DNA from 2 places in the Citrobacter sp. LST-B2 genome. Region 1 is predicted to be linked to the other one. Evidence: predicted binding sites of a transcription regulator. Region 1 holds the regulator's gene; the other holds the start of a gene.
What was found. The regulator PurR, encoded in region 1, represses purine synthesis genes. The targets are predictions, from matches to a motif close to CANGCAAACGTTTGCNTG.

Region 1 (4,869 bases):
GAACTTCGCCGCGTAAAAAAGATAACGCAGAAGGGAATCCCTTCTGCGTTTTTGTCCTGCCGTTAACTGGCGACGCACACCTGTTCAGGTTGTTTTCTCGCCGAGATAAACACCAGCAACAGCGCCATACCCGCCACAATCGCCCCCATCACAGGAACAAAACTGTAGCCTAATCCGCCTGAAATGACGGCCCCGCCAGCCGCAGCGCCCAGCGCATTTCCAAGGTTAAACGCGCCAATGTTCACGGAAGATGAGAGACCCGGCGCTTCATGAGCCACACGCATGACGCGCATTTGTAACGGAGGGACGACCGCAAAGGTTGCCGCCCCCCAGACCACCATGCTGACCGCCGCGCCCAGTTCATTCTGCGCCAGGAAAGGGATCGCCAGCATAATTACCATCAGCAGCAGCAAAAAGCCCTTCAGCGTGCCGTTAACCGAGCGATCGGCCAGTTTCCCTCCGAGGTAGTTGCCAATGGAGAAGCCCACACCGATCAGAACCAGCATCCCGGTCACAAAGGCCGGTGTCGCATGGGTGATGCTTTGCAGAACAGGCGAAATATAGGTATAGAGCGTGAACATGGCGCCCGCTCCCAGTACGGTAGTCAGTAGCGCGGAGAGCACCTGAGGACGCATCAGCACCGCCAGCTCTTTTTTCACTTCCGGGCGCGCCCCGGCACCGCCTTTTGGCAATGATAAGAAGAGACTCAACATCGAGATAACCCCCAGCCCCGCTGTCGCCATAAACGACATTCGCCAGCCGATGGTTTCACCCAGCCAGGTCGCCGCCGGCACACCGCCGATATTGGCGATGGTCAGCCCCATAAACATGGTCGCAACGGCGCTCGCCTGTTTGTGCTTCGGCACCACGCTTGCCGCCACCACCGAGCCCAGGCCGAAGAATGCGCCGTGGTTAAGGCTGGTTAAAATACGTGACAACATCAGCGTGGTGTAATCCGGTGAAATCGCCGAGAGCACGTTACCGAGCGTAAAGATAGCCATCAGAAAAATGAGCGCATTACGGCGTCCGCGATGTGACAGCAACAGCGTCATCAACGGCGCGCCGACCATCACGCCGACCGCATAGGCACTAATCAGCATACCTGCCGCGGGAATAGACACATCAACGCCACGCGCGATGACGGGCAGCAGACCCATTGGCGAGAATTCGGTGGTACCGATGCCAAACGCACCAATGGCCAGCGCCAGTAACGGATAATTGATTTTCATGCAGTGATGACTCCGGCTCTTCGCGACAGGGCGCGATGCTTAACAAAGAGTCAAAAGCATGACATCAATCACAAAAAAAGAGAAGTTAACAAAAATACAAAAGACTTTTGCAGATTCAATAACAATATGGCGGGAGGTTCGAGGGAGCAGGAACTCCCCCGAGGGGATCAGTGCAGTGCCGCCGTCAGGCCGCCCGCAACGATTAAAGCCAGGACAATAAACGTGGTCACTAATGAAAATTTCAGATCGGTGCTCATCAACTTTTCTCCTTTTTATACCCACACAAAAAGTGATATAGCGCATTTTTACACACTTGAGTGTAAAAATCTCCCACGATTTAGAGTGATATGTGCTTTTAATACTTCCCCTTTTCGTAAAGATCAGACAAAATTCGACGCTTACTTGATTAGCGTACCGGCCATTGACCCCTTCCTGACGTTCCGTGTCGTTTCCCGGCGTGCCGCAGCCCAGACGTTGGGCACAGGATGAGTAAAGGCAAACGTTTACTTGGCGTAATTTAATGTTCAGGTTGGGTCTGGAGTGAGATTTAATGGCAACAATTAAAGATGTAGCGAAGCGCGCAAACGTTTCCACTACAACCGTGTCACACGTAATTAACAAAACGCGTTTCGTCGCTGAAGAAACACGCAATGCAGTGTGGGCGGCAATCAAAGAATTGCACTATTCCCCCAGCGCGGTTGCCCGTAGCCTGAAAGTTAACCATACCAAATCTATCGGTTTGCTGGCGACGAGCAGCGAAGCCCCCTATTTTGCTGAAATTATTGAAGCGGTTGAGAAGAACTGCTTCCAGAAGGGCTATACCCTGATCCTCGGCAACGTCTGGAACAACCTGGAAAAGCAGCGTGCCTATCTGTCGATGATGGCGCAAAAACGCGTTGATGGCCTGTTGGTAATGTGTTCCGAATACCCCGATCCCCTGCTCTCGATGCTGGAAGAATATCGTCATATCCCAATGGTGGTGATGGACTGGGGCGAAGCCAAAGCCGACTTCACTGATACGGTGATTGATAACGCCTTCGAGGGCGGCTACATGGCAGGCCGTTACCTCGTCGAGCGTGGACATCGCGAAATTGGCGTGATCCCAGGACTGATGGAGCGTAACACCGGCGCAGGCCGTTTGGCCGGATTTATGAAAGCGATGGATGAAGCGCTGATTAAAGTGCCTGAAAACTGGATTGTTCAAGGCGACTTCGAGCCGGAATCCGGCTACCGCGCCATGCAGCAAATTCTGTCGCAGGCGCATCGCCCAACGGCGGTCTTCTGTGGCGGCGATGTCATGGCGATGGGCGCCCTTTGCGCCGCTGATGAGATGGGTCTGCGCGTCCCGCAGGACGTGTCGCTGATAGGCTACGACAACGTGCGCAACGCCCGCTTCTTTACACCAGCGTTGACCACCATCCACCAGCCGAAAGATTCACTGGGTGAGACGGCCTTTAATATGTTACTGGACCGTATCGTCAATAAACGCGAAGAGTCGCAGTCTATTGAAGTCCACCCGCGCCTGGTGGAGCGCCGCTCCGTGGCGGATGGCCCGTTCCGCGACTACCGTCGTTAAGCCTCTTCTGCGGGAGTCTCATCGGGCTCCCGCAGCCACTCTTTGTTCAGCGTTTCACTGTCTCCCAGATAATCCAGCAGCCAGATCAGCGCAGGTGACATATCATTCTGCTGCCAGGTCAGGCAACAGGCCGCATCCGGGAAAGGATTATCCAGATTTAACGCGACCCACTGCCCCTTGTTGAGATACGACTTGGCGAAATGTGTCGGGACCATGCCGACACAGAGTCCGGCGCTGATACAGGTCGCGGAAGAATCCCAGTCCGGCACCACCACCCGCTTCTGATTGTCCAGCAGCCAGGTCACGCGTTTCGGCAGCGTGCGGGAGGTATCTTCCAGCACCAGCGACGGCCAGTTGCGCAACGTGTCATCGCTTAACGGCCCGCTCATGGCGGCCAGCGGATGCGTACTGGCAACGACACAACACCAGCTCAGCTTACCCATATCGCGGAAAGTGTATCGTCCGCCAACCGGGATCGCCTGGGTTGCCCCGATGGCGAGTTCGACCCGACCATCTGACAGCGCGTCCCAGACGCCATTAAACACCTCCTGGAAGACCAGTAGTTCCACGTCATCAAAGTGGCGGTAGAAATCGACAATCAATTGCCGCGTGCGTTCCGGGCGCACGATATTGTCCACCGCAATGGGGAGTTGCCCACGCCAGCCGTTAGCGATCTGCTGACACTGTTGACGCGTGATCTGCATTTTTTTGATGACAGAGCGGCCTTCTTTCAAAAACCAGGCGCCCGCCGGGGTTAACACCACATCACGATGGCGACGTTCAAAAAGCGGGACGGCCAGCCACTCTTCCAGTTGGCGAACCGTATAGCTGACCGCTGAAGGCACCCGGTGCAACTCCTGGGCCGCGGAACTGAAGCTCCCGTTGCGTGCCACGGCATCGACCACTTCCAGCGCATATTCTGACCACATAATCTGCCTACAAAATTTTTGAATGCAATAAACAAATATTACCGTTTCACAAGCCCAAATTCACTCCCTACACTCTGCGCCAGTGTGATTAATCAAAATTAGAGAACAACTATGCAACCAGGAAAAGGGTTTTTAGTCTGGCTGGCAGGGCTCAGCGTGTTGGGTTTTCTGGCAACCGACATGTATTTGCCCGCTTTTGCCGCCATTCAATCTGACCTGCAAACACCGGCCTCTGCCGTAAGCGCCAGCCTGAGTCTGTTTTTAGCAGGCTTTGCCGTCGCCCAACTGCTGTGGGGACCCCTCTCTGACCGTTATGGCCGTAAACCGATCCTGTTGCTGGGTCTGTCTGTCTTCGCCCTCGGTAGCCTGGGTATGCTGTGGGTGGAGAGCGCAACGGGCCTGTTAGTACTGCGTTTTATTCAGGCCGTGGGAGTCTGCGCGGCGACCGTCATCTGGCAGGCGCTGGTTACCGATTACTATCCTTCGCATAAAATTAACCGCATTTTCGCGACCATCATGCCGCTGGTCGGGCTGTCTCCTGCACTGGCGCCGTTATTAGGCAGTTGGATTCTGACCCATCTTTCCTGGCAGGCGATCTTTGCCACGCTGTTTTTCATCACGCTGCTGCTGATGCTGCCCGCCCTGTTTTTAAAGCCCACCACCCGGGCTCGCGATGACAGCAAGGACAAACTGACGTTCACCACCCTGCTGCGTGCGAAAGCGTACCGCGGCAACGTCCTGATTTACGCCGCCTGTTCTGCCAGCTTCTTTGCGTGGTTGACCGGTTCCCCGTTTATTTTGAGTGAAATGGGCTACAGCCCGGCGGTGATTGGGCTGAGCTACGTACCGCAGACCATTGCTTTTCTGATTGGCGGCTATGGCTGTCGCGCCGCGTTGCAAAAATGGCAGGGACAACAGCTCCTGCCCTGGCTGCTGGTTATCTATGCGCTGAGCGTGGTGGCAACCTGGGCGGCAAGTTTTATCCATCACATCACGCTTGCAGAGATCCTGATCCCCTTCTGCATAATGGCGATTGCCAACGGGGCTATTTACCCGATTGTGGTTGCCCAGGCGCTGCGTCCATTCCCGCAGGCGACGGGTCGTGCCGCAGCCCTGCAAAATACCCTGCAGTTGG
Region 2 (4,869 bases), 1.0 Mb from region 1:
GCCGTAAATGGCGCCGCTGGCACCCGAAATACCAATAATGAGTCGCTTCATGATTTATCGCCCTGTCTGACTTCTGGGCTGACTTTGCAGGATTTTATGGGGAGTTGCAAGTCAGGGGGCGGGATTCGCCCCCTGGCAGGTCAGAGATTACCCTTCGTTGTGCATCTCGAGGTTTTCAACTTCGTTCTGCAACTGAACTGCTTTGGCATCGTCATTACGCAGGGAATCGAGAAAATCGAGATACTGCTGATCTACATCCTTCGTAACGTATACGCCGTTAAACACGGAACATTCAAACTGCTGGATATCCGGGTTTTCGGTACGGGCCGCGTCGATCAGATCATCCAGGTCCTGGAAGATAAGACCGTCTGCGCCGATGATCTGGCGAATCTCATCCACTTCACGACCATGCGCAATAAGTTCGTTTGCAGTAGGCATATCGATGCCGTACACGTTCGGGAAGCGAATCTCTGGTGCCGCAGAGGCCAGATAGACCTTTTTCGCCCCGGCTTCACGTGCCATCTCAATAATCTGCTCTGAGGTGGTGCCGCGCACAATGGAGTCATCCACCAGCAGAACATTTTTATCGCGGAACTCCGCGCGGTTGGCGTTCAGTTTGCGGCGTACGGACTTACGGCGCAGCTGCTGTCCCGGCATGATAAAGGTACGACCAACGTAGCGGTTTTTCACAAACCCCTGACGGTACGGCTTGCCGAGAATACGCGCAATTTCCAGCGCGATATCGCAGGAGGTTTCTGGAATCGGGATGACCACGTCGATATCCAGATCCTCCCACTCACGAGCAATTTTTTCGCCAAGCTTGGTACCCATGTTCACACGGGCGCTGTAAACGGAAATCTTGTCGATGAAGGAATCCGGACGCGCGAAGTAAACATACTCGAACAGGCACGGATTGCTGACCGGGTTTTCGGCACACTGACGGGTGAATAGCTGCCCTTTCTCCGTGATATAAACCGCTTCGCCCGACGCAACGTCACGCAGGAATTCAAAGCCCAGGGTATCCAGCGCGACGCTTTCAGACGCCACCATATATTCGGTGCGACCGTCGCCGACATCACGTTTACCCAACACTAGCGGACGGATACCGTTCGGGTCACGGAAGGCAACCATACCGTGACCAATAATCATCGCCACACAGGCATACGCGCCGCGGATCTGGCGGTTGGTCGCGGCAATCGCGGCAAAAATGTTGTCTGCTTCCAGCGGGTAGTGACGGAAGTTATCCAGTTCACTGGCGAAGATATTGAGCAGGATCTCAGAATCTGAGGTGGTATTGATGTGACGGCGCTTCTCCTCAAACAGCTTTTTACGCAGTTCGTGGGCATTGGTCAGGTTGCCATTGTGGGCAAGCGTGATGCCATACGGGGAGTTGACGTAGAAAGGTTGAGCTTCAGAGGCGCTGGAGCTGCCAGCCGTTGGATAACGCACATGACCGATGCCCATGTTGCCCTGCATACGCTGCATGTGGCGAGCTTCAAAAACATCACTCACCAGACCGTTTGCCTTACGCAAACGGAAGCAGTTATTTGCATCGATGGTGATAATGCCAGCGGCATCCTGACCACGATGCTGAAGCACTGTTAAGGCGTCATAAATCGACTGGTTAACCGGCATAACACCGGCGATACCGACAATACCGCACATACGTCTTTTTCCTCGTTAAGCTACAACCCAACGCTTATGCTCTGGGCAAGAAACTTGACGAGCTTTGCAGATAGTCAAAGAACCATCTGATGATGAAACTGAACTCCGGGATCAGCCGTGACTTACTCCAGTCCTCACCTTTCGACAGGCCGGTAAAGGTGTCGAGAAAGAACAGAATAGCAGCCACAATCAACACGCCGCGCAGAGCCCCGAAACAGACCCCCAGAACCCGGTCGGTACCTGACAGACCGGTTTTCTCAACCAGTTGCCCTACCACGTAGTTCACAATGGCGCCGACGATCAGCGTCGCGATAAACAGCACCGCGATGGCAATCCCGTTTCGAACCAGTTCGTCTTCAAAGCCCGAAAACCAGACAGACAGGTAAGTGTAGTAATGGCTGGCGACAAAGAAAGCACAACCCCATGTCACCAACGATAACGCTTCACGAACAAAGCCACGGATCAGGCTAACCAGACAGGAAAAACCAATCACCGCGATAATGGCGTAATCAATCCAGACCATATGTGTCCCACGATTTTACGCCCTGTCGTCCTGTTCGGGGCGCATTCTAACAGAAAAAGAAAACGTTTGCGTAGGGATTTCCTTCCCGCGCGTAAATAAAAATGGCGCTGAAAAAAACTTCAACGCCATACCGTTTTATGCCTCTTCGGGCACTGCCGGATGGCGGTGTAAACGCCTTATCCGGCCGACATACAACAAGGTGGGAAGCCTGATAAGACGCCGAGCGCTGTCATCAGGCAACCCTCACTTAGTTCGGGCTGTACCCCATCACCACTCCGCTTAATCCGGAGATTTGCTGTAGCTCACCGAGCGAGCCTTTCAGCTTGTCGCGTGATGCATCCGGCCCCACGAGAATACGGGTTATTTTACCCTGTACTGGCGTTGACGGAGAAGTATATACCCGGAAACCTGCGGCACGAAGTTTACCCACGATCTCATTGACCTTATCGGCATTTTTCAGCGCCCCTAACTGCACAACGTAGGCTTTACCCGTTGGCGCCGATTTCTCTTCTGTCGCCGGTTTTGGCGCAGGAGCGGGAACCGGAGCAGGCGTTGCCTCTACAGGCGGCTTCGGTTGCGGCTTCGGCTTTTCAACCGGTTTTGGTTTGGGCTGCTCTACCGGCGCTGGCGTCGAATCAAGCTCAGGATTATTCGCTGATGCATAGCGTGACGGATCCAACGACGGTGCCGCCGCATCGCCTGCCCGTACCTCTTCCGCCGCCCCTTCTGGCGGCTGAGTCGGCAAAGCCTGCGTTGCCGCTGGCATCATATCCGGCTCATCGCGATCGCCCGGTTTCGGGACCAGCGGGATCGCCGCAAATTCATCCTGATAATGTTTTTTCTGCCCGTCGAGCAGCCCGGGCAACACAATGACGCCCAGCGCGACCAGCACGATCGTGCCGACTAAACGATTCTGAAACTTACTCGCCACCGATTCTCCCCGCGTCCATCACTTCCATGACATGTGCAACCGTGTGAAATGAACCGCACACCAGTACGGTATCTTCTGGTCTCGCGTCTGCCAGCGCCGCATGCCATGCCAGCGCGACACTGTCATAGACACTGCCTTTACCGAGATGTTCCAGCAGTTGTTCTGCCGTTGCGCCCCGGGGGCCTTCCAGCGGAGCACAATACCAGTCGTCGACCACGCTTTTCAACCAGGCCAACGTTCCCGCAATATCCTTATCATGTAGCATACCGATAACGGCAAGAACACGCCCCTTTTTCGGCAACATTTTCAGCCGTCCGGTGAGATATTCCGCCGCATGAGGATTATGCGCGACATCAAGAATGACGCGCGGCGACTCGCTCACAATCTGGAAACGTCCTGGTAGAATCGCCCGGGCAATCCCGTCGCGAATCGCCTGCTCACTGACGTTCAGGCCGCTGGCGCGCAGTGCCGCCAGCGCAGTCGCCGCATTAGGTTGAGGCACCTGTGGCAGCGGTAAATCCACCAGGCTACCGTGGCGATCGCTAAAGGACCAGCCCGTCTCCGTTACCGTAAACTGCCAGTCCTCGCCACGACGCTGTAACCGCGCGCCTTTCTCCAGTGCGACATCGGCAATGGTATAAGGCATTTCGGGTTCGCCGACAATCGCCGGTTTTCCCGCACGGAAAATACCGGCCTTTTCACGGCCAATGCTTTCACGATCCGGCCCCAGCCAGTCGGTATGATCCAGCGCGATGCTGGTGACTACGCCAACATCGGCATCGACGATATTTGTCGCGTCGAGTCGTCCACCCAGCCCAACTTCCAGGATCACCACATCCAGTTGTGCCTGCTTAAACAGCCACAATGCAGACAAAGTGCCGTATTCGAAATAGGTCAGCGAGATGTCCCCACGCGCCGCTTCGATCTCGGCAAAGGATTCAGTGTGAGCCGATTCGGGCAGTTCATTGCCACGTACACGCACACGTTCAGTGTAACGCACCAGATGCGGCGAACTGTATACCCCGACGTTATATCCCGCCGCCGTCAATACCGACTCCAGCGTCCGGCAGGTCGTGCCTTTGCCATTAGTGCCAGCCACGGTAAAGACAAACGGCGCAGGCTTCAGTACGCCCAGTCGCGCAGCCACCTGGCTTACGCGCTCAAGGCCCAGATCGATCGTTTTCGCGTGGAGGTTTTCCAGATAAGAAAGCCACGAGGCCAGGGGCGACGTGGCTTTAGGAATACGTTTGTTATTCATGATGCCCGTGAAATCGTTACGTTGAGAAAAGCAAAAGGGCAGCGCCTGTGGCCCTGCCCTTTTCAGTTATCAGGCCTCGGGTTCCTGATCCGGCACCGGCGGCACCACCACGCCTTCACGCGGGGTATCCGGATTTGGCGCCGGCAGATTCATCAGCTTCGCCAGAATGCTCGCCAGTTTCAGGCGCATCTCCGGACGGCGGATGATCATATCAATAGCGCCTTTTTCGATCAGAAACTCACTGCGCTGGAATCCCGGCGGCAGTTTCTCACGTACGGTTTGCTCGATAACGCGCGGACCCGCGAAGCCGATCAGCGCTTTCGGTTCAGCAATGTTGAGATCGCCGAGCATCGCGAAGCTTGCAGAGACGCCGCCCATTGTTGGGTCAGTCAGCACGGAGATGTACGGCAGACCACGCTCCTGCATTTTTGCCAGCGCTGCAGAGGTTTTCGCCATCTGCATCAGCGACATCAGCGCTTCCTGCATACGCGC

Region 2: a site for PurR is predicted at 2,244-2,261, ahead of cvpA (colicin V production protein). Genes of this name have one in related genera too.

Annotation. Positions count from the first base shown of each region.
Region 1 covers NZ_CP192598.1:2,314,886-2,319,754, reverse strand. The annotation lists gene sodB (superoxide dismutase [Fe]) at 1-16, shown strand, start outside; gene ACQ0PY_RS11130 (MFS transporter) at 63-1,229, opposite strand; gene cydH (cytochrome bd-I oxidase subunit CydH) at 1,397-1,486, opposite strand; gene purR (HTH-type transcriptional repressor PurR) at 1,780-2,805, shown strand; gene punR (DNA-binding transcriptional activator PunR) at 2,802-3,734, opposite strand; gene punC (purine nucleoside transporter PunC) at 3,846-4,869, shown strand, end outside.
Region 2 covers NZ_CP192598.1:3,356,271-3,361,139, forward strand. The annotation lists gene ACQ0PY_RS16220 (UbiX family flavin prenyltransferase) at 1-51, opposite strand, end outside; gene purF (amidophosphoribosyltransferase) at 148-1,665, opposite strand; gene cvpA (colicin V production protein) at 1,700-2,188, opposite strand; gene dedD (cell division protein DedD) at 2,436-3,119, opposite strand; gene folC (bifunctional tetrahydrofolate synthase/dihydrofolate synthase) at 3,109-4,377, opposite strand; gene accD (acetyl-CoA carboxylase, carboxyltransferase subunit beta) at 4,447-4,869, opposite strand, start outside.